Regions from separate parts of the Stenotrophomonas sp. YJH_SMC_65 genome, predicted to be linked through region 2. Evidence: riboswitches for the same ligand, from Rfam matches in the RefSeq annotation. Region 2 holds a riboswitch; the other holds the start of a gene.
The links. A riboswitch is a leader RNA that binds a small molecule or an ion and turns the genes downstream of it on or off. The one in region 2 is predicted to bind cobalamin.
Positions count from the first base shown of each region.

Region 1 (10,479 bases), on a different contig from region 2:
AGCCCTTCCACAACGGCCACGCCGCCGTTGCCCGCCTGGCCCTGAGCCGGGCCCGCAAGCTGATCTTCCTGGTCGGCTCTGCCGATACCCCCCGCAGCCTGCGCAATCCCTGGACCGTGGCCGAACGCGCCGTGATGATCCAGGCGGCCCTCGACGGCCACACCGACCGTCTGCTGATCCGCCCGCTGCGTGACCACCTGTACAACGAAGCACAGTGGATCGCCAACGTGCAGCGCCAGGTGGCTGACGCCCTGCGCAACGACGGTGCCGCCGCCGATGCCAGGGTGGGCCTGATCGGCATGGACAAGGATGCGTCCAGCTACTACCTGCGCGAGTTCCCGCAGTGGCCGCTGGTGGACGTGCAGCACACCGCCACCCTGTCGGCCACCGAGCTGCGGCGCTACCTGTTCGAAGCGGGCGACGTCGACTTCCACGGCGCGCTGCTGATGCTGCGTGGCAATGTGCCGGCGCCGGTGTACGACATGCTCGAAGCGTTCCGCAAGAGTGCGCCTGCGTATGGCCAGCTGGTGGCCGAGTACCGCTTCATCGAACAGTACAAGGCCGCCTGGAAGGATGCGCCCTACGCGCCCACCTTCGTCACCACCGATGCGGTGGTGGTGCATTCGGGCCACGTGCTGTTGGTGCGTCGCCGCTCGGAACCCGGCAAGGGGCTGTGGGCATTGCCCGGCGGCTTCGTCGGCCAGGAACAGAGCCTGCTCGACAGCTGCCTGCGCGAACTGCGCGAGGAAACCCGGCTGAAGATTCCGTTGCCGGTGTTGAAGGGGTCGCTGAAGGGCCAGCAGGTGTTCGACCACCCGGACCGCAGCCAGCGTGGCCGCACCATCACCCACGGTTTCCACTTCGAGTTTCCGGCCGGCGAGCTGCCGCCGGTGCGCGGTGGCGACGATGCCGACAAGGCACGCTGGATACCGGTGAGTGAAGCACTGGACATGGGCCCGCAGCTGTTCGAAGACCACCTGCACATCCTGGAGTACTTCCTCGGCCGCGGCTGACCGGCCCGGCTTTCCCACTGGCGGATAGACCGCCGGTGCCACCCGACGCGAAGGAGCTTCCGTCATGCACTACCTCGATAATCTTCTCCTCAACACCGACAGCTACAAGGCCAGCCATTGGCTGCAGTACCCGCCGGGTACCGATGCCACGTTCTTCTACGTCGAATCACGTGGCGGCCTGCACGATCGCACGGTGTTCTTCGGCCTGCAGGCGATCCTCAAGGACGCGCTGGCACGGCCGGTCACCCACGCCGACATCGACGACGCTGCTGCGGTGTTCGCCGCGCATGGCGAACCGTTCAACGAGGCCGGCTGGCGCGATATCGTCGACCGGCTTGGCGGCCACCTGCCGGTGCGCATCCGCGCCGTGCCCGAGGGCAGCGTGGTGCCCACCCACCAGGCGCTGATGACCATCGAATCGACCGATCCGGCCGCGTTCTGGGTGCCGTCGTACCTGGAAACGCTGCTGCTGCGCGTGTGGTACCCGGTCACCGTGGCCACCATCAGCTGGCACGCACGGCAGACCATTGCCGCGTTCCTGCAGCAGACCAGCGACGACCCGCAGGGGCAGCTGCCGTTCAAGCTGCATGACTTCGGCGCGCGCGGTGTCTCGAGCCTGGAATCGGCCGCGCTGGGCGGTGCCGCGCACCTGGTCAACTTCCTCGGCACCGATACGGTCTCGGCCCTGTGCCTGGCGCGCGCGCACTACCACGCGCCGATGGCCGGCTATTCGATTCCCGCCGCCGAGCACAGCACCATCACCAGCTGGGGCCGCGAGCGCGAGGTGGACGCCTACCGCAACATGCTGCGCCAGTTCGGCACGCCCGGTGCGATCGTGGCGGTGGTATCGGACAGCTATGACATCTACCGCGCCATCAGCGAGCACTGGGGTACCACCCTGCGCGATGAAGTGATCGCCTCGGGCGCCACCCTGGTCATCCGCCCGGACTCGGGGGACCCGGTGGAGGTGGTGGCCGAAAGCCTGCACCGGCTGGATGAAGCGTTCGGCCATAGCCTCAACAGCAAGGGCTACCGCGTGCTCAACCACGTGCGGGTGATCCAGGGCGATGGCATCAATCCGGACACCATCCGCGCGATCCTGCAGCGCATCACCGACGACGGCTACGCCGCCGACAACGTGGCCTTCGGCATGGGCGGTGCGCTGCTGCAGCGGCTGGACCGCGATACGCAGAAGTTCGCGCTGAAGTGCTCGGCGGCGCGGGTCGAGGGTGAGTGGATCGACGTCTACAAGGATCCGGTCACCGACGCCGGCAAGGCCAGCAAGCGTGGCCGCATGCGCCTGCTGCGCCGCCTGGACGATGGCAGCCTGCACACGGTGCCGCTGCCGGCCAACGGCGACGACACCCTGCCGGACGGCTTCGAGGACGCAATGGTGACCGTGTGGGAGAACGGCCGCCTGCTGCACGACCAGCGGCTGGACGACATCCGCACGCGGGCGGCCGCGGGGCATTGAAGGTGCATCCCGACCGGGGTCAGAGCCCGCTGCGTGGCAGCGGGATCCGACCCCTTCCTTCCGCTGGGGTCGGATCCCGTTGCAGCGTAGCGGGTTCTGACCCCTGCGCTCTTGACCGGCGCCACCAACAGGTCCACCTTGCACACGCCGAAGGTATCCCTCCCATCGCTGCGGCGCGGGGAGGGATTTAAACGGGAATCCGGTGAAGGCGCCTCGCGCGTCCATTCCGGAGCTGCCCCGCAGCGGTGAATGGAAACGAATCCTGCCAACAGCACTGGGCTCGCGCCTGGGAAGCGGCGGGTAGTAGGTGGGCTGCGGCCCGTGTCCATCAGCCCGAATACCGGCCCCGGCCGGGGGACACGACCGTCCCCTGACTCGACCTGGAATCTCCGCGGGGAGGTTGCCGGGGCCGTCGTCGTCCTGCGCGTGCAGGCGGTGTGGCCGCGCGCGTCCTGTTCACGGTATCCGGCCAGACCCGTTCACCCACGCACTGATGCATGGGCCACCGCCGTTGCCGGCGGTCCATGCGGTACCTGACGATGACCGAGCTCCAACGCCCCACCCTGACCCTGCCCGCCGACGGCAAGCGCCTGCTGCTGCATTCGTGCTGCGCGCCCTGTTCCGGCGAAGTGATGGAGGCGATCACCGCCTCCGGGATCGACTACGCGATCTTCTTCTACAACCCCAACATCCACCCGGTGAAGGAATACGAGCTGCGCAAGCAGGAGAACATCCGCTTCGCCGAGCAGCACGGCATTCCTTTCATCGACTGCGACTACGACACCGACAACTGGTTCAGCCGTGCGCGGGGCATGGAAAACGAACCCGAACGCGGTATCCGCTGCACGATGTGCTTCGACATGCGTTTCGAGCGCACCGCGCTGTATGCGCACGAGCACGGCTACGACACCATCAGTTCGTCGCTGGGCATCTCGCGCTGGAAGAACATGGCGCAGATCAACGACTGCGGCATCCGCGCCGCCTCGCGCTATGAAGGCCTACAGTACTGGGACTACAACTGGCGCAAGGGCGGAGGCGCCAGCCGCATGATCGAGATCAGCAAGCGCGAGCAGTTCTACCAGCAGGAATACTGCGGCTGCGTGTACTCGCTTCGCGATGCCAACCGCCATCGCCGCGAGAATGGCCGCGAGCGGATCAGGATCGGCCTGCTGTACTACGGGCAGGACGCTGGGACGCCACAGGGCGATTGACGTGCAGGCATGGGGCGGCCACGCTGGTCGCCCCTTCTGTTGTAGCGGAACTGCCATGACCGCCCTGCCCGCCGATGTCGCCCTGCTGGTGATCGACCTGCAGCCGGACTTCATGCCCGGTGGCGCCTTGGCCTGCGACCAGGGCGATGCGCTGGTGGCACCGATCGCCGATCTGCTGGCGCAGCGCCGCTACCGCACCGTGGTGGCGACCCAGGACTGGCACCCGGCCGACCACGCCTCGTTCGCCAGCCAGCACCCCGGCCAACGCCCCTTCGAGACCATCCTGCTGCACGCGCAGCCGCAGACGCTGTGGCCGGACCACTGCGTGCAGGGCAGCGCCGGTGCCGCGCTGCACCCGGGCGTGGACTGGACCGTGGCCGACCTGATCCTGCGCAAGGGCACACGCCAACAGGTGGATTCGTACAGCGCCTTCCGCGAGAACCACGGCCCCGATGGCGAGCGCCCGGCCACCGGCCTGGCCGGCTGGCTGCACGAGCGCCGCATCCGCGAAGTGCACGTATGCGGCCTGGCCCGCGACTACTGCGTGCTGTGGAGCGCGCAGGATGCGGTGAAGTCCGGCTTCCGGGTGAAGTTCCTGTGGGAGCTGACCCGGCCGGTGACCGAAGCCAACGACGCGATGGTGCGCGATGCGCTGGGCAAGGCGGGGATCGCGACCGCCTGACCCACAACGGTAGTGCCGGGCGCTGGCCGGCAACGCCTGGATCCCTGCAGTTGCCGGCCAGCGGCCGGCACTACCGGATCACACCCGTGGGTAGCGCCGGGCCATGCCCGGCGGACGCGGGATGGGCGATTACCGGAACACCACCGTGCGATGCCCGTTGAGCAGGATGCGGTGCTCCACATGGCGGCGTACGGCGCGTGCCAGCACCAGCGATTCGGTATCGCTGCCCAGCCGCACCAGTTCGCGCGGTGCCATCGCATGGTCAACGCGGGCCACGTCCTGTTCGATGATCGGTCCTTCGTCCAGATCCTCGGTGACGTAGTGCGCGGTGGCGCCGATGATCTTGACCCCGCGCGCATGCGCCTGGTGGTACGGCTGCGCGCCCTTGAAGCTGGGCAGGAAGCTGTGGTGGATGTTGATCGCACGCCCGGCCAGCGCGCGGCACAGCCTGGGTGACAGGATCTGCATGTAGCGTGCCAGCACCACCAGGTCGATGCGCTCGCGCTCGACCAGGTCGATGATCTGCTGCTCCTGCACCGCACGCGTATCGGCGGTTACCGGCAGGTGGTGGAACGGTACCTGGTAGGACGCGGCCAATGGCGCGAAGTCGGCGTGGTTGGAGGCCACCGCGGCAATGTCGACCTTCAGCTGGCCGCTGTGGGCGCGGAACAGCAGGTCGTTGAGGCAGTGCCCCTGCTTGCTGACCAGCACCAGCAGGCGTGCCCGGCGGCGGCCATCATGCAGCTGCCAGTCCATGCCGAAGCCTTCGGCAAGCGTGGCCATCGCGGCGTGCACGGTCTCCAGCGGCAGGCCGGCGTCACGGTCGAAATGCACGCGCAGGAAGAAGCGGCCGCTTTCCTCATCGCCGAACTGCTGGGCGTCGAGGATGTTGCAGCCGTGGTCGAACAGCAGGCCGGACACGCGGTAGACGATGCCGGTACGGTCGGGGCAGGACAGGGTGAGGATGGAATCGGGGCGCATCGCCACAGTGTAGGGCAGCTTCCTGCCCAGCAGCCGGATGATCACCGATGCAACCGAACCGCTTGGTTCAGTCCCAAGCGATACTTGGCCATCACCGTGGCAAGCTGGTCGGTCATGAACCTGTTGCAACTGATCCGCAGCTTCACCCGCACCGCAGAGACCGGCAGCATTGCCGCCGCGGCCCGCATCCTTGGCATCAGCGCCACCGCAGTCGGCCAGAACATCAACCGGCTGGAAGCGCATCTGGGCGTACGGCTGCTGAACCGGAGTACGCGCCAGCTGGCGCTCAGCGAGGCCGGCGCGCTGTACCTGGCGCAGGTGCGCCACATCGAGGCCGACCTGGCGCGCGCGCAGGCGATGGTCACCTCCGGTGATATCGAACCGGCCGGGCCGCTGCGCATCGCCAGCAGCAGCGCGTTCGGCCGCCACGTGCTGGCCCCGTTGCTGCCGTCACTGCAGCAACGCTACCCGCAGCTGCAGCTGGAACTGCGGCTGACCGACCGCGCCGTGCAGCATGGTCCAGAGGCGGTGGATGCCAGCATCCGCATCGGCGCGCAGCTGGAAGACGGCGTGGTCGCACGGCAGCTGGCACGCGTGCCGTTCGTGTTCTGCGCCTCGCCGGCCTACCTGAAGGCCCATGGCACCCCGCAGGAACCGTCGGATCTGGGCAGCCATCGCGGGCTGCTGCATCGCTTCCCCACCGATGGCCGGCCGTTGCGCTGGGGCCTGCTGAAGGACGGCCAGCGTGTGGACGCCGTGCTACCGCCGAGCATGGTCTGCGATGACATCGATGCGCTGGCGTCGCTGGCGGCGGCCGGTGCCGGCATCACGCGATTGGCTGCGTTCGTGGCCGAGCCCTACCTGCGCGATGGACGCCTGCAGGCCGTGTTCGGCGCCGACAGCACGTGGCGTCCGGAGCCGATGGAGGTCTATTTCTGCGTCAGCGATCGCCGCGACTTCACCGCCAAGATCCGCGCGCTGTTCGAGCACCTGCGGGCCGGCATGGCGCCGGCCTGGCGGGTGTGAGCCTCAGCGCGCCTTGAACACGCCGCGCGCATCGCGCGGCTCGCAGCGCAGGTACTGCGGCGCCGGTTCCACGCTGTCGCGCAATGCGGCGGCGGCATGCCACGGCCAGCGCGGGTCGTAGAGGATGCCGCGCGCCAGGGCCACGGCATCGGCGTGGCGATGGCGCAGGATCGATTCGGCCTGCTCCGGTTCGGTGATCATGCCCACGGCGATCACCGGCATGCGCACCTTGGCCTTGATCGCCGCCGCGAACGGCACCTGGTAACCGGGGCCGACGGTGATCTTCTGGCGCTCGTCCAGGCCGCCACTGGAGACATGCAGGAAATTGCAGCCGCGCGCGTCCAGCACCTGGGCCAGTGCTTCGCTCTGCACCAGGTCCCAGCCACCCTCGACCCAGTCGCTGGCGGAAATGCGCACGCCCACGGCGACCTTGTCGGACACCGCCGCGCGTACCGCGTCGAACACTTCCACCAGCAGGCGCAGGCGGTTCGGCAGCGACCCACCGTAACCATCGGTGCGGCGGTTGCTCAGCGGCGACAGGAACTGGTGCAGCAGGTAACCGTGCGCGGCATGCAGCTCGATCAGCTCGAAGCCCAGGCGCTCGGCGCGCACCGCACTGGCAGCGAAGGCGGCGATGACCTCGGCGATGCCGGCTTCGTCCAGTTCCTGCGGTGCCGGATCGGCGGCATGGAACGGCAGCGGCGACGGCGCCACGGTGGCCCAGCCACGCGCATCGCCGGCCGGCAACTGGCCACCCCCGTCCCACGGGCGGGCGGTGGATGCCTTGCGGCCGGCATGGCCCAGCTGGATGCCCAGCGGCATCGGCGACCAGCGGCGGACGCTGGCCAGCACCTGTGCCAGCGCGGCCTCGGTGCCGTCATCCCACAGGCCCAGGTCGGCCCAGCTGATGCGGCCGCGCGGCTCGACCGCGGTGGCTTCCAGGATCAACAGGCCGGCGCCGGACTGCGCCAGGTTGCCCAGGTGCATGGCGTGCCAGTCGCTGGCGCGGCCGTCTTCGGCGGAGTACTGGCACATCGGCGCGATGACGATGCGGTTGGACAGGGTCAGGGGGCCGAACGAGATCGGCGAAAACAGCTGGCTCAAGGGGGTGATGAACGACGTAGGGGGTGTGTATTGCACCGCTGCGCGGCTTCTGGATCAACCGTCTGGATGGATCGCTGTTTCGCAGCCGATCATGCCGCCGAGCGCCGAACAGCCCCTTGTAGAGCCGAGCCCACGCTCGGCTCAGCCCGCCACCCAACCGGACAAGGCTTCAGCGCAGTCCCGCTCATCCTTGAACAACAGCAGGTCGTCGGCACGGGTGCGGCCGCGGTTCAGCGCCGCCACCGGCAATCCTGCCTTCGCCGCCGCCTGCACGAAGCGGAAGCCGGAATAGACCATCAGTGACGAGCCCACCACCAGCACCGCATCGGCCTGCTGCAGATGATCGTGCACCGCCGCCACCCGCTCGCGCGGCACGTTCTCGCCGAAGAACACCACGTCCGGCTTCAGCACGCCGCCGCAGTGCGGGCAATCGGGCACCACGAATGTGGAGAAATCGGTCTCCAGGTCGGCATCACCGTCGGGGGCGATGCCGGCCTCCAGCGCGTCCCAGCCGGGATTGGCGTCCAGCAGCCGCTGCTGGAAATCCTCGCGGCCACTGCGGCGCTCGCAGCCCATGCAGCGCACCAGATCCAGGCGGCCATGCAGGTCGATCACGTTGCGGCTGCCGGCGCGCTGGTGCAGGCCGTCCACGTTCTGGGTCAACAGCACCTGCAGCTTGCCGCGGCTTTCCAGGGCGGCCAGGGCCTGGTGGGTGCCGTTGGGCCGGGCCAGGCCGAAGCGCGGCCAGCCCAGCAGGCTGCGCGCCCAGTAACGCTGGCGGGTGGTCGCCTCGCCCATGAAGGCCTGGTAGGTCACCGGCGGCGTGCGTTTCCACTGGCCGTCGGCGTCCCGGTAATCGGGTATGCCCGAGGCGGTGCTGCAACCCGCGCCGGTCAGCACGAACAGGCGCTCGGCGCGGTCGATGAAGTCGGTCAGTGGCGGGGTCATGGCTGCCAGATGGGGGCGCCGCAGCGCCCCCGCAAGCACCGGTTCAGCCGCTGGTCTCAGGCGGCCGGCAGCGGCGGCACCGCGATCGGGTGGCCTTCCTCGTCCAGCGCGATCATCACGAAGTGGCCGCGGGTGCACAGCTTGCGCTCGCCGCTGTGCAGGTCCTCGGCGACCAGTTCCACCTCGACCTTCATCGAGCTGCGGCCGACTTCGACGATGCGGCCGATGGTTTCCACCATCTGGCCGATGCGGATCGGCAGCTTGAAGTCGACCTGGTCGCTGCGCGCGGTCACCACGGTGCGGCGCGAATAGCGGGCGGCGGCCAGGAACGCGGCCTTGTCCATCCATGCCAATGCCTGGCCACCGAACAGGGTGCCCAGGTGGTTGGTGTGGTTGGGGAAGACGATTTCAGCCATGCGCACTTCGGTGGGCGGCACGGTCTCGGGGATCGGGGTCATGGGGGTGCTTCGGTGTGGGGTGCTGCGGATTCTAAGCGACCGGCGTGATGGCCATCGGCATGCACGTGCAACAGGCACCCGGCAGCGGTGCCTGCGCAGGCCGCGCCTGCGGCAGGCGTTACACTGCGCCACGCCCACTGCCAGGACTGCCCATGCCCGCCACTTCCGACCTGCTGGCCTTTGCGCTGGTTTCGCTGGCCATGGTGCTCACGCCCGGGCCGAACATGATCTACGTCATCTCGCGCTCGATCTGCCAGGGGCCGATGGCTGGCCTGATCTCGCTGGGCGGGGTGGCGCTGGGCTTTGTGTTCTACATGCTGTGTGCGGCACTGGGCATCACCGCCCTGCTGATGACCGTGCCGTTCGCCTACGACGCGCTGCGCATCGGCGGCGCGCTGTACCTGCTGTACCTGGCCTGGCAGGCGCTCAGGCCCGGCGGCCGTTCGCCGTTCGCGGTGCGCGACCTGCCGCAGGACAGCCCGCGCAAGCTGTTCACGATGGGCTTCCTGACCAATCTGCTGAACCCGAAGGTGGCGGTGATGTACCTGTCGCTGCTGCCGCAGTTCCTGCACCCGGACGGCGAAGGCAGCGTGCTGATGCAGTCGATCGTGCTGGGCTCCACCCAGATCCTGGTCAGCGTCAGCGTGAACGGCATGATCGCGCTGACCGCCGGCAGCATCGCCGGCTTCCTGGCCGCGCGCCCCACCTGGCAGATGGTGCAGCGCTGGCTGATGGGCACGGTGCTGGCCGGGCTGGCGGTGCGCATGGCGGTGGAAGGGCGGCGCTGATTGTAGAGTCGAGCCATGCTCGACTTTCTTGCGAGCAGCAGTCGAGCATGGCTCGACGCTACGGAAACAAAAAACCCCGGCATTGGCCGGGGTTCTTCGTTGCGGCAGGCCTGGCCGGTTCGATCAGAAGTTCATGTCGAAGGCGACTTCGCCCTGAACGCCGACCTGGTAGGCCGAGACGCGGCGTTCGAAGAAGTTGGTCAGCTCCTGCACGTCCTGCAGTTCCATGAACGGCAGCGGGTTGCGCACGTTGTACTTCTTTTCCATGCCCAGCTTGGCGAAGTGCTGGTCGGCGCAGTGCTGCAGGTACTGGCGCATGTCGCGGGTCGAGATGCCGGCCACGCCGCCGGACAGCACGTCCTCGGCGAACTGCACTTCGCATTCGATGGCTTCGGCCAGCATGTCGTAGACCTGCTGCTTCATCTCGTCGTCGAACAGGTCCGGCTCTTCCTCACGCACCACGCGCACCGACTCGAACGCAAACTCCATGTGCGCGCTCTCGTCGCGGAACACCCAGTTGGTGCCCGAGGCCAGGCCCGGCAGCAGGCCGCGCGAACGGAAGTAGTACACGTAGGCGAACGCAGCGAAGAAGAACAGGCCTTCGATGCAGGCGGCAAAGCAGATCTGGTTGAGCAGGAACTGGCGGCGCTGTTCGCGGGTCTCGATGCGGGTCAGGTCTTGGATCGAGTCGATCCACTTGAAGCAGAAATCGGCCTTCTTCTTGATCGAGTCGATGTTCTCCACCGCCGAGAACGCCTTGGCGCGCTCTTCCGGATCCGGCAGGTAGTTGTCCA
Region 1 covers NZ_JCAFSR010000005.1:123,388-133,866, forward strand. The annotation lists gene AC5P7A_RS11015 (bifunctional nicotinamide-nucleotide adenylyltransferase/Nudix hydroxylase) at 1-1,013, shown strand, start outside; gene AC5P7A_RS11020 (nicotinate phosphoribosyltransferase) at 1,078-2,487, shown strand; cobalamin riboswitch at 2,621-2,850, shown strand; gene AC5P7A_RS11025 (epoxyqueuosine reductase QueH) at 3,012-3,698, shown strand; gene pncA (bifunctional nicotinamidase/pyrazinamidase) at 3,754-4,380, shown strand; gene purU (formyltetrahydrofolate deformylase) at 4,510-5,361, opposite strand; gene AC5P7A_RS11040 (LysR family transcriptional regulator) at 5,476-6,387, shown strand; gene AC5P7A_RS11045 (NADH:flavin oxidoreductase/NADH oxidase) at 6,391-7,491, opposite strand; gene AC5P7A_RS11050 (NAD-dependent protein deacetylase) at 7,633-8,439, opposite strand; gene AC5P7A_RS11055 (acyl-CoA thioesterase) at 8,496-8,897, opposite strand; gene AC5P7A_RS11060 (LysE family translocator) at 9,050-9,685, shown strand; gene AC5P7A_RS11065 (ribonucleotide-diphosphate reductase subunit beta) at 9,809-10,479, opposite strand, start outside.
Region 1: another riboswitch for cobalamin. It lies ahead of AC5P7A_RS11025 (epoxyqueuosine reductase QueH); the one in region 2 lies ahead of btuB (TonB-dependent vitamin B12 receptor).

Region 2 (10,479 bases):
ACACGATCTGGCGCGCCTTCAACAACCGCTACTGGCCGGCGCAGTACTTCGTCGACGCGCAGGGCAACATCCGCGGCCACCAGTTCGGCGAGGGCAACTATGCGCGCTCGGAACAGATGATCCGTCGCCTGCTGACCGAAGCCGGGCAGACCAATCTGCCGCCGCCGGCCGATCCCGCTGCCGCCGGCCTGAAGGGCGTGGCCGTGCAGGCCGACATGGGCAACCTGCGTTCGCCGGAAACCTACCTGGGCCACGCCCGCGCCGAGCAGTTCGCCTCGCCCGGCGGGCAGCGCAGCGACGCCGCGTTCGACTACACGCTGCCGGCCACCCTGGCGTTGAACCAGTGGGGGCTGTCCGGGCGCTGGACCGTCACCGATGAGGCCGCACAGCTGCAGCAGGCCGGCGGCCGCATCGCCTTCCAGTTCCATGCGCGCGACCTGCACCTGGTGCTGGCACCGAGCGAGGACGGCAGGCCGGTGCGCTTCCGCGTCTGGCTGGACGGCAAAGCGCTGCCCGCCACCGATGCCGGCAGTGATGTTGGTGCCGATGGCAGTGGCGTCGTCGACGAGCACCGCCTGTACCAGCTGATCCGCCAGCGCGGCGCAGTTGGCCCGCATCGCTTCGAGATCGAGTTCCTCGATGCGGGCGTGCAGGCCTATGCCTTCACCTTCGGTTGAACCGGGAGGACATGATGAAACTCTCCTTTGAACAGGGCATCGCCGCCGGTGTGGCCGGCCTGGTGGCCACGGCCTTGATTGCCGGTGTGCTGCTGGTTGACCACGGCGCGATTGCGGCGCCGATCGAAGCCAGCGCGCAGATCCAGGCACTGCCGGCCCCCACCGGCGATGCGGCGTTCCGCGATGACGCCCCCCACGCCAGCGTGGTGTTCGCCGGTGGTTGCTTCTGGGGCGTGCAGGGCGTGTTCCAGCACGTCAAGGGCGTGAGCAATGCCGTGTCCGGCTACATCGGTGGCAGTGCGGCCAATGCGCGTTATGAGCGCGTCAGCGGTGGCCAGACCGGGCATGCCGAAGCAGTGAAGATCGACTACGACCCGCGCCAGGTCAGCTACGGGCAGCTGATGCAGGTGTTCTTCTCGGTGGTGCACGACCCGACCCAGCTCAATCGGCAGGGGCCGGACCACGGCAGCCAATACCGCTCGGCGATCTTCAGTGACGACGCACGCCAGCAGGCTGCCAGCCGCGCCTACATCGCCCAGCTCGGCCAGGCCGGCAGCTACCGCGCGCCGATCGTCACCCAGCTGGTCAGCGGCCAGCGCTTCTACCCGGCCGAGAGCTACCACCAGAACTACATGACCAACTACCCGCAGGCGGCCTACATCCGCTACTACGACGCACCGAAGCTGGCCGCGCTGGGCAAGCAGTTCCCGGCGCTGTACCGGCGCGAGGCGGTGCTGGTGCCGATGCGGTAGCCGGCATTCCCCCTTGGGCTGACCGACGCTCGGCGGTGCTCTCTGTAGAGCCGAGCCCACGCTCGGCTGCTGTTGGCGGAAGTGCAGCCGAGCATCGGCTCGGCTCTACACACAGAAAAAGACGCACGGCCATCCAGCCGTGCGTTTGGGAAGTATCGGCCGTGCCCCGATCAGGCCCGGCCGACAACGACATGCTAGGCTCGCCATCATCATGGGTACAGCACCAGATGGTGGGAAATTCGATGGATACAGATGACCAGAGCGCGATGATCCCACCCCGCTACCAACGGCTGTCCGACGAGCTGGCCGAGGCCATCCACGGCGGACGCCTTCCGGTTGGCAGCCGCCTGCCTTCGCTGCGGCAGATGGCCCTGCAGCGCAGGCTCAGCCTGAACACGGTGATTGCCGCCTATCGCCAGCTGGAGGACGCCGGCCTGGTCATTCCGCGGCCCAAAGCCGGCTTCGAGGTGGCGCCGCGCTTGTCGGTGCCAGAGCGTTCGCTGCGTGATACCCCGTCCGCACCCACCGCACCACTGCAGCAGGTGCTGATGGCCCGCGTGCTGGAAGCACAGCGCCGCCCCGGTGTGATCGACCTGGCCTTTGCCGGTCCGCGCGGGCGCCAGTTCTATCCGGGCGCGCAGCTGGCCCGGCATACCGCACAGGTGCTGCGCCACGGCCAGCAGACGGTGGAGACCTACGCGCGCCCCAACGGCTCGCCACGGCTGCTGGCGCAGATCGTGCGGCGTGGCCCGCGCATGGGGCTGCACACCCACAGCGAACGCCTGCTGCTGACCCATGGTGCGATGGAGGGCCTGCAGCTGGCGCTGCGCGCGGTCACCCAGCCCGGTGATGCGGTCGGCATCGAGGCACCGTCCTACTTCAACCTGTATCCGTTGCTGGCCAACCTCGGCCTGCAGGCCATCGAGCTGCCCACCCATCCGCAGCACGGACTGGATGTGGATGCGCTGGACGCGCTGCTGCAGCACACACCGCTGGCCGCGCTGGTGGTGATGCCGACCGTGCACAACCCGCTCGGCTGCACCATGCCGACCGCCGCCAAGCAGCGCCTGGCCGAGCTGGTCAACGCACGGCAGCTGCCGCTGATCGAGGACGCGGTGTACGCCGAGCTGCAGTTCTGCGAACCGCCGGCGCCCCTGCTGAAGGCCTTCGATCGCGACGGCTGGGTGATGGTGGTCGGAGGTTTCTCCAAGACACTGGCGCCGGATTACCGCATCGGCTGGCTGGATGGCGGCCGCTTCGCCGAGCGCATCGCGCTGCTGAAATTCCAGTCCACCGGCGGCGAGCCGCAGCTGCTCGGTGACGCGGTCGCGGCGTATCTGGAAGCGGGCAGCTACGAGCACCACCTGCATCGCATGCGCCGGCTGTACCGCGAACAGGTGGGACGGCTGCGCCAGCTGGTGGCCGAGCACTTCCCGGCCGGCACCCGCGCCACCGAACCGCAGGGCGGATTCCTGCTGTGGCTGGAACTGCCGGGCGTGGATACGCGCGAGCTGTTCGAGCGAGCGCTGCAGGAGGACATCGTGTTCATGCCCGGCCAGGTCTATTCACGTGGCGCGCGATACCGCCACTGCCTGCGGCTGTCGTGCTGCCAGACCCTGGATGCGCGCTTCATTGGCGCGGTGGAACGACTGGGCGCGATCGCGCGGGAGCTGGCGGCCGCAGCAGGGTAGTGCCGGCCGCTGGCCGGCAACATCGGGATCACCGGGTGGATGCGGTTGCCGGCCAGCGGTCGGCACTACCCAGGATCACTCGAGCAGGTGCGCGCTCAGCGCTTCGCCATCCGCACCCGGCAGATGCGGCAGCCGTCCCCAGCACGGCATCGGCAGGCGCTGCTGCAACGTGGCGATGTTCTCATCCTGGCGCTGCATCGCCGGGTCGATGTGGTTGCCGATCCAGCCCAGGCACTGCACGCCGCTGGCCTGCAGCGACTGCGCAGTCAGCCGCGCATGGTTGACGCAGCCCAGCCGCATGCCCACCACCAGCAGCACCGGCAACTGCAGTGCTCGCACCAGGTCCAGCTGGTCCAGCGTGGCCGAGACCGGCGCCAGCCACCCACCGACGCCTTCCACCACCACGATGTCGGCCTGTGCGCGCAGTCGCGCGAACGCAGCCACGATCGGCGCCAGTTCCACCCGCACGCCGTCCTCGGCAGCGGCCAGCTCCGGTGCCAGCGGCTGCCGCAGCGCATACGGGTTCAGATCGGCATAGTCCGGCACCGGCCAGCTGGCTGCCTGCAGCGCCAGCGCGTCTTCGTTGCGCAGGCCCTGCCCCAGGTCTTCGCTGCCGCTGGCCACCGGTTTCATGCCCACCGCGCGCAGGCCGCGCCGGCGCAGCGCCTGCAGCAGCGCGGTGCTGGCCGCGGTCTTGCCGATCTCCGTATCGGTGCCGGTAATGAACAGGGCGGGCGGCAGCGTAGCGGGCAACGGCATCGATGGGCTCCAACAGGGCAACAGAGCGTGCATTATCGCCGGCCCGGCGCGCTTGCTAGACTGCGGGCATGTTCGCCAATGCCTCGCTTACCGGCAGCAAGCCGGAACAATACGCCCAGCTGCTGGAACAGGCCCGTGGCCTGGTCTACGCCGAGTCCGACCGCATCGCCAACGCGGCCAACCTCTCCGCACTGGTCTACCACGCCCTGCCCGACCTGAACTGGGTGGGTTTCTACCTGTACGACGGCACGGAGCTGGTGGTCGGCCCGTTCCAGGGCCTGCCGGCCTGCGTGCGCATCCCGCTGGACAAGGGCGTGTGCGGTGCCGCCGCCAGCCAGCGCGTGACCCAGCGCGTGGACGACGTCGATGCCTTCCCCGGCCATATCGCCTGCGATTCGGCCTCGCGTTCGGAACTGGTGGTGCCGCTGCTGCGCGGCGATGAACTGATCGGCGTGTTCGACATCGACAGCCCGAAGATCGGCCGCTTCGATGCCGATGACCAGGCCGGCCTGGAAGCCATCGCCCGCGTGTTCGTCGAGGCGCTGGGATGAGCGCACCGAAGCTGCGCAACATCGGCCCCAAGAGTGCAGCGTGGCTGCGCCAGGTCGGCCTGCGCAGCCGCGAGGACCTGGTTGCGACCGGCGCAGTCGGCGCCTTCGTCAAGGTCAAGCGCGCCGGCTTCAAGCCCAGCCTGAACCTGCTGTACTCGCTGGAAGGCGCGCTGCTGGACTGCCACTGGCAGGAACTGAGCGAGCCGCAGCGTGAGGCGCTGGTGCAGGATTACGAAGCACGCATCGCCGCGCATCCGCTGAAGGCGGCCGGCCCGGCGTCGGGTCCGGTGCATGAGCAGCGCTTCGATGCCGACGATGACGCGGAAGACAGCGTGACCGAGGATGCGGACGAGGATTGACCGCACCGGTAGTGCCGGCCGCTGGCCGGCAACTGCGTGGTCTTTTCAACATTCCTGAGACTGCCGGCCAGCGGCCGGCACTACCGATGGGTTACGGCTGCTGCAGTTCCAGCAGCTCGCCTGCCAGCCCGGCTTCGCCACGTTCCAGCCGTACCCGCAGGCGCGTGCCGTGGTCGATGCGCAGTGCCCAGCACAGCGACATCGGCAGGCCGCAGACCTGCGACAGCACCATGCGCAGCGGGCCGCCATGGCTGACCACCAGCGTTGGCACCGGGTCGTCATCATCGAGCAGTCGATCCAGCGCGCGCGCGATACGCCGCTCGAAGTGGCCCCAGCTCTCACCGTTGGGCGGTGGGTATGCATGCGGATCGGCATGGAAGGCCGCCAGTGCATCCTCCGGCAGGTCGAACAGCGACTGCCCGTCCCAATCGCCGAAATCCAGCTCTTCCCATTCCTCCTCCGCTTCCACGTCCAGCCCGCGCGGGGTGGCCAGGGCCATCGCCGTGTGCAGCGAGCGCAGCCGCGGCGAACTGATCACCCGTTCCCAGGGCTGCGCAGCGTAGGCGTCGACCAGTTCCTGCGGCAGGCGGGCCAGCTGCGGTGGATCGCTGCGGCCATCGAGGAACTCATCGCGACCGTTGCCGGCATGGCGGACCAGGTCGAGGATCATGCGTGCGTCCTGTACAGGCAACGCGGGAACAGCGGAAAACGGGCGGACATCGGCAACGGCACCACGGGATCGAGGGACCATTCTAAGGGCACAGCAAAGGCAGTCGGGTACGCTCGACGCTACGGGCCGCCTGCGATGCCGTAGACTGCGCGCACTTCCAGGTGACCTGCGGCCACGGCCGGCAGGTTGAAACGGGAAGCCGGTGACGCGTGAATCCACGCCAGGCCGGCGCTGCCCCCGCAACGGTAAGCACGTCAGTTCCAGGCAACAACGCCACTGTGCCGCAGGCATGGGAAGGCGCCTGGACGGTGGCCTCGCGCCACCCGGCGGCAAGCCCGGAGACCGGCCCGGAAGCCTCAGGTCGCGGTGCGGTGGGCATGGCGCTGGATGACCGCAGCCTGCGCTGCGGCGTCGGCGCATGCCTGCCTTCGCGGCTCCTCCCCTTCGCCACGCGGGCGTGCGTGGCACCTGGAGTCCCCCATGAAGCTGCAGTCCCGAATGCTGTCCCTGGCCGTGCTGGCCGCCCTGCCCGCGCTGGCCCAGGCCGCCGATGACACCACCGCGCTCGACCAGATCCTGGTCACCGCCACCCGCACCCCGATCGCCCTGCAGGACAGCATCGCACCAGCCCAGGTGATCGACCGCGCGCAGATCGAATCCAGTCAGGCCACCTCGTTGCAGGAACTGCTGCGCGGCCGCGCCGGCATCAACCTGACCAATGCCGGCGGGCTCGGCAAGCAGAGCTCGCTGTTCCTGCGCGGCACCAACTCGGGCCACACCGTGGTGCTGGTCGATGGCGTGCGCATCAACAGTGCCGACCTCGGCCTGGCCATGTACCAGGACCTGCCGCTGGCGCAGATCGAACGCGTGGAAATCGTGCGCGGCCCGCAGTCCAGCCTGTACGGCGCCGACGCCATCGGTGGCGTGATCCAGATCTTCACCCGCCGCAACCAGGGCGATTTTGCTCCGCACTTCCAGCTCGGTGGTGGCAACAACGGCCTGCGCGAAGCTAGCGGCGGCATCGGAGGTGGCACCGAACGCGGCTGGTTCGGCGCCGACATCGCCTACCAGCATTCCGATGGCGTCGATGCCTGCCGTGGCTCGGCGACGCTGTTCACCGGCTGCTTCGCTGACGAACCCGACCGCGACGGCTACCGCAACCTGTCCAAGAGCCTGCGTGGCGGCTACACCTTCAACGACCAGTGGAATGTGGAAGGCAGTGCGCTGCGCGCCGACGGCAAGAACCACTACGACGGCTATTACAACTACTCGGAAACCCGCCAGCAGGTGCTGGCCGGCAAGGTGCGCTACACCCCGTCCGGGCGCCTGGCGTTCACCGCCAACGTCGGCCGCAGCGACAACGAATCGGACAACTTCGGCGACTTCGGCGCACGCGGCAGCGCGCAGACCCACCGCGACAGCGCCTCGCTGCAGGGTGACTTCACCTTGACCGGAAGCCAGCTGCTGAGCACCGGCGTGGACTGGAGCGAAGACAACCTGGATGGCAGCAGCGCGGGCTACCTCGTCGACAGCCGTCGCAACACCGGCGTGTTCGTGCAGTACCAGGGCCGCTTCGGCCGCCATCAGCTGCAGGCCAGCGCACGCAACGACGACAACCAGCAGTTCGGCAACCACGCCACCGGCAGTCTCGGCTGGGCAATGCAGCTGGACCACGGCCTGCGCGTCAATGCCAGCTACGGCACCGCCTTCAAGGCACCGACCTTCAGCGACCTGTACGACCCGTGGAGCGGCGTGCCGACGTTGAAGCCGGAGAAGTCCAAGAGCGCCAACCTCGGTGTTTCGCAGCAGGGCCAGGGCTGGCATTGGGGCCTGGACGTGTACGAGACCCGCATCGATGACCTGATCACCTACGATGCGTCCACGATGAAAATGCAGCAGGTGGAGAAGGCGCGCATCCGTGGCGCCGAACTGACCGGTGGCGTGCTGCTGGCCGGCTTCGACCTCAACGCGCAGCTGAGCTACACCGACCCGCGCAACCGCACCCATGGCAGCACCCAGTTCGACAACTGGCTGCCGCGCCGTGCACAGCAGACCGCGCGCCTGGACGTCGACCGCCGCTTCGGCGATTTCCGCGCCGGCCTGACCGTGCAGGGTGCGGGCAAGCGCTATGACGATGCCGCCAACGCGGTGAAGGTCGGTGGCTACGGCACGCTGGACCTGCGCGCCGAGTACGCGCTGACGCCGGCGTGGTCGCTGCTGGCACGTGCCGCCAACGTGTTCGACCGCCGCTACGAGACGGTGGCGTGGTTCAACCAGCCCGGCCGCGAATACCAGCTGAGCGTGCGTTACCAGCCGAAATGAAGGCGCGCGCCGGGCATCGCCCGGCGCCGATCTACTGTAGAGCCGAGCCCATGCTCGGCTCACGCAATGAAGCAGCCGAGCGTGGGCTCCGCTCTACACCCGAACGCCCGCGGCCAACCCCGGCAACTCACGCAGGTCGTCAATCACCGCCACCGCCTGTGCGGTGGCCAGGTCCAGGCCACGCGGATAACCGTAACGCACCAGTGCGATCGGCATGCCTGCCTCTTCGGCGGCGCGGTAGTCGGTCAACGAATCACCCACCATCAGGCAGGCATCCACCGCCAGCCCGAAGTGCGCAGCGATGTGCCGCAGCGGCTCACCGCTGGGCTTGCGCTGCGGCAGCGAATCGCCGCCCAGTACCAGCGCGAACGCATCACCAATGCCCAGGTGTTGCAGCAGTGGCGGCACCAGCGCTTCGGGCTTGTTGGTGCAGATCGCCAGCGGAACACCGCGTGCACGCAGCTGCATCAGCGCTTCGGCCACGCCATCGAACAGGCGCGGGCTGCGCAGCAGGCACTCACGGTAGTGCACCATGAACACCGGCATCACTTCGGCCAGGTCGACCTCACGACCCGCGGCGTGCACGGCCTGCTCGACCAGGCGGCGCACACCGTCGCCGATCCAGCCCAGAACCGTGGCTTCCGGCACGCGTGCCATGCCGATGTCTTCCAGCGTGCGGTTCAGTGCTTCGGCGATATCAGCTGCGCTGTCGACCAGCGTGCCATCTAGGTCGAACACGACCAGCGGATAGGGATACGACAAGGGACGGCACCTGCACGACGTGGGGCCGCCCATTGTACGCCGCTGGTTTCTGCGCCGATCCGCCTCAACCGATCCGGCGTGCGCGGGTGGCCAGGAACGTGGGCAGGTAGCGGTCGATCAGGAAGCGCGGCTGCGGCTGCCAGTCTTCCATGAAGCGATCGATGACGAACCCCGCATCCAGCTGCCCGCCGATCAGTTCGGTCAGGCTGTGGCCAAAGGTCAGCGCATCGCCGCGGCCGAGTTTCGCCTCACGTTCTGCGGCGGGCAGGTCTTCCAGGTCCGAATAGGGAATGGCGTACTGCGGCCGGATCAGGCCCTGCGCATCGAGCTGCGGATCGCGCGCGCCGACGAACAGCACCGGGTTGTAGAAGCTGGCCATCAACATGCCGTCGCGCGCCAGCACGCGGCGGCATTCGGTCCACACCGGGCGCACGTCGGGTACGTACAGGTTGGAGATCGGATGGAACACCACGTCGAAGCTGTCGTTGGCGAATACGTGCAGGTCGCGCATGTCGCCCTGCACCGTGCGCAGCTGCAGGCCATCGCGCGCCGCCACGCTGCGGTCCTGTTCCAGCTGCCCGTCGGAGAGATCGAACACGGTGACGTCGGCGCCCGCAGCGGCCAGCACCGGTGCCTGCTGGCCCCCGCCCGAGGCCAGGCACAGGATGCGGCGGCCACGCACATCGCCCAGCCAGTCCAATGGCAGCGCGCGTGGGGTCAGATGCACCTGCCAGCGGCCTTCGCGCGCGGCGGCAATGGTTGAACTTTCCACCGGGCGCGACCATTCGCGCACTTCGCTGGCCTGGCGGTCCCAGGCAGCACGGTTGTGGTCGATCAAGGCCTGTCCATGGTTCATGTGTTCTCCTTGCCCGGTGGGCGCCAATCCAGATCCTGGAAGGCCGGGCTGGCGAAACACTCGGCCAGGTAGTCCAGGAATCGCCGCATGATAGCGGGCTGCTGTCGCCGTGACGCGTACACGGCATGAATGCCGAGTTCGTCCAGGCTGAATTCGGGCAGCAGTTCGATCAGCTCGCCGGTACGCAGCAGCGGCGCCACCTGGTAGGTCGGCAGCATGGCGATACCGGCACCGGCCCGCACCGCCTCCAGCAGCAGCGAGGCCTCGTTGGCGCTGATGTTGCCGCCCACCGCCACCGACAGCGAACGGCCGTCTCGGTGCAGCTGCCACAGGCTCTTGCCGACGTAGTGGTGGGTCAGGCAGTTGTGCGCGGCCAGATGCTCGGGAGCAGTCGGCGTGCCGCGTGCCTGCAGGTAGGACGGCGTCGCGCACAGCACCGAGCGGCAGGTGGCCAGCCGCCGCGCGATCAGGCTGGGATCGATCTGGCGCGCGATGCGCACGGCCAGGTCCACCCGCTCCTCCACCAGGTTCACCGTGCGGTCGACCAGCAGCAGCTCGATGCGTGCCGCCGGATGGCGCGCAACAAAGCCGGCCACCGCCCGCGCCAGGTGGCTCTGCCCGAACGACACGCTGGCAGTCACCCGCAGCGTGCCATGCGGCTCGGGATCATCGCTGGCCAGCTCGCCCTGCAGTTCCTCGCCGATCGCCAGCATCTGCCGGAAGCGCGCCAGTGCCGCCTCGCCGGGCCCGGTCAGACTGACCCGGCGCGTGGTCCGGTGCAGCAGGCGTGCGCCCAGCCAGCCCTCGACCTCAGCCAGGTAGCGGCTGACCATCGCCCGCGACATGTCCAGCACCTCTGCCGCCGCGGTCAGGCTGCCGCGCTCGGCCACCTCGACGAACACGGTCATGGCGGTCAATCGGTCCATATGCTCGATCCATGCAACAAACAAGCACGTTATACGCTGTTTTTCGAGCGACTGCAGCGGCCTAGAGTGGCGCCATTCCCACCCCACAGCGCCCCACGGAGTCCTGCCATGAAGATCGCCCTCGTTGGTTCCACCGGCAACATCGGCCGCCAGA
Region 2 covers NZ_JCAFSR010000003.1:152,470-162,948, reverse strand. The annotation lists gene AC5P7A_RS06790 (cytochrome c biogenesis protein DipZ) at 1-677, shown strand, start outside; gene msrA (peptide-methionine (S)-S-oxide reductase MsrA) at 692-1,429, shown strand; gene AC5P7A_RS06780 (aminotransferase-like domain-containing protein) at 1,672-3,120, shown strand; gene bioD (dethiobiotin synthase) at 3,196-3,879, opposite strand; gene AC5P7A_RS06770 (GAF domain-containing protein) at 3,948-4,430, shown strand; gene AC5P7A_RS06765 (TfoX/Sxy family protein) at 4,427-4,789, shown strand; gene AC5P7A_RS06760 (histidine phosphatase family protein) at 4,881-5,459, opposite strand; cobalamin riboswitch at 5,602-5,824, shown strand; gene btuB (TonB-dependent vitamin B12 receptor) at 5,940-7,781, shown strand; gene gph (phosphoglycolate phosphatase) at 7,875-8,543, opposite strand; gene AC5P7A_RS06745 (class I SAM-dependent methyltransferase) at 8,608-9,399, opposite strand; gene AC5P7A_RS06740 (LysR family transcriptional regulator) at 9,396-10,325, opposite strand; gene AC5P7A_RS06735 (NAD(P)-dependent oxidoreductase) at 10,434-10,479, shown strand, end outside.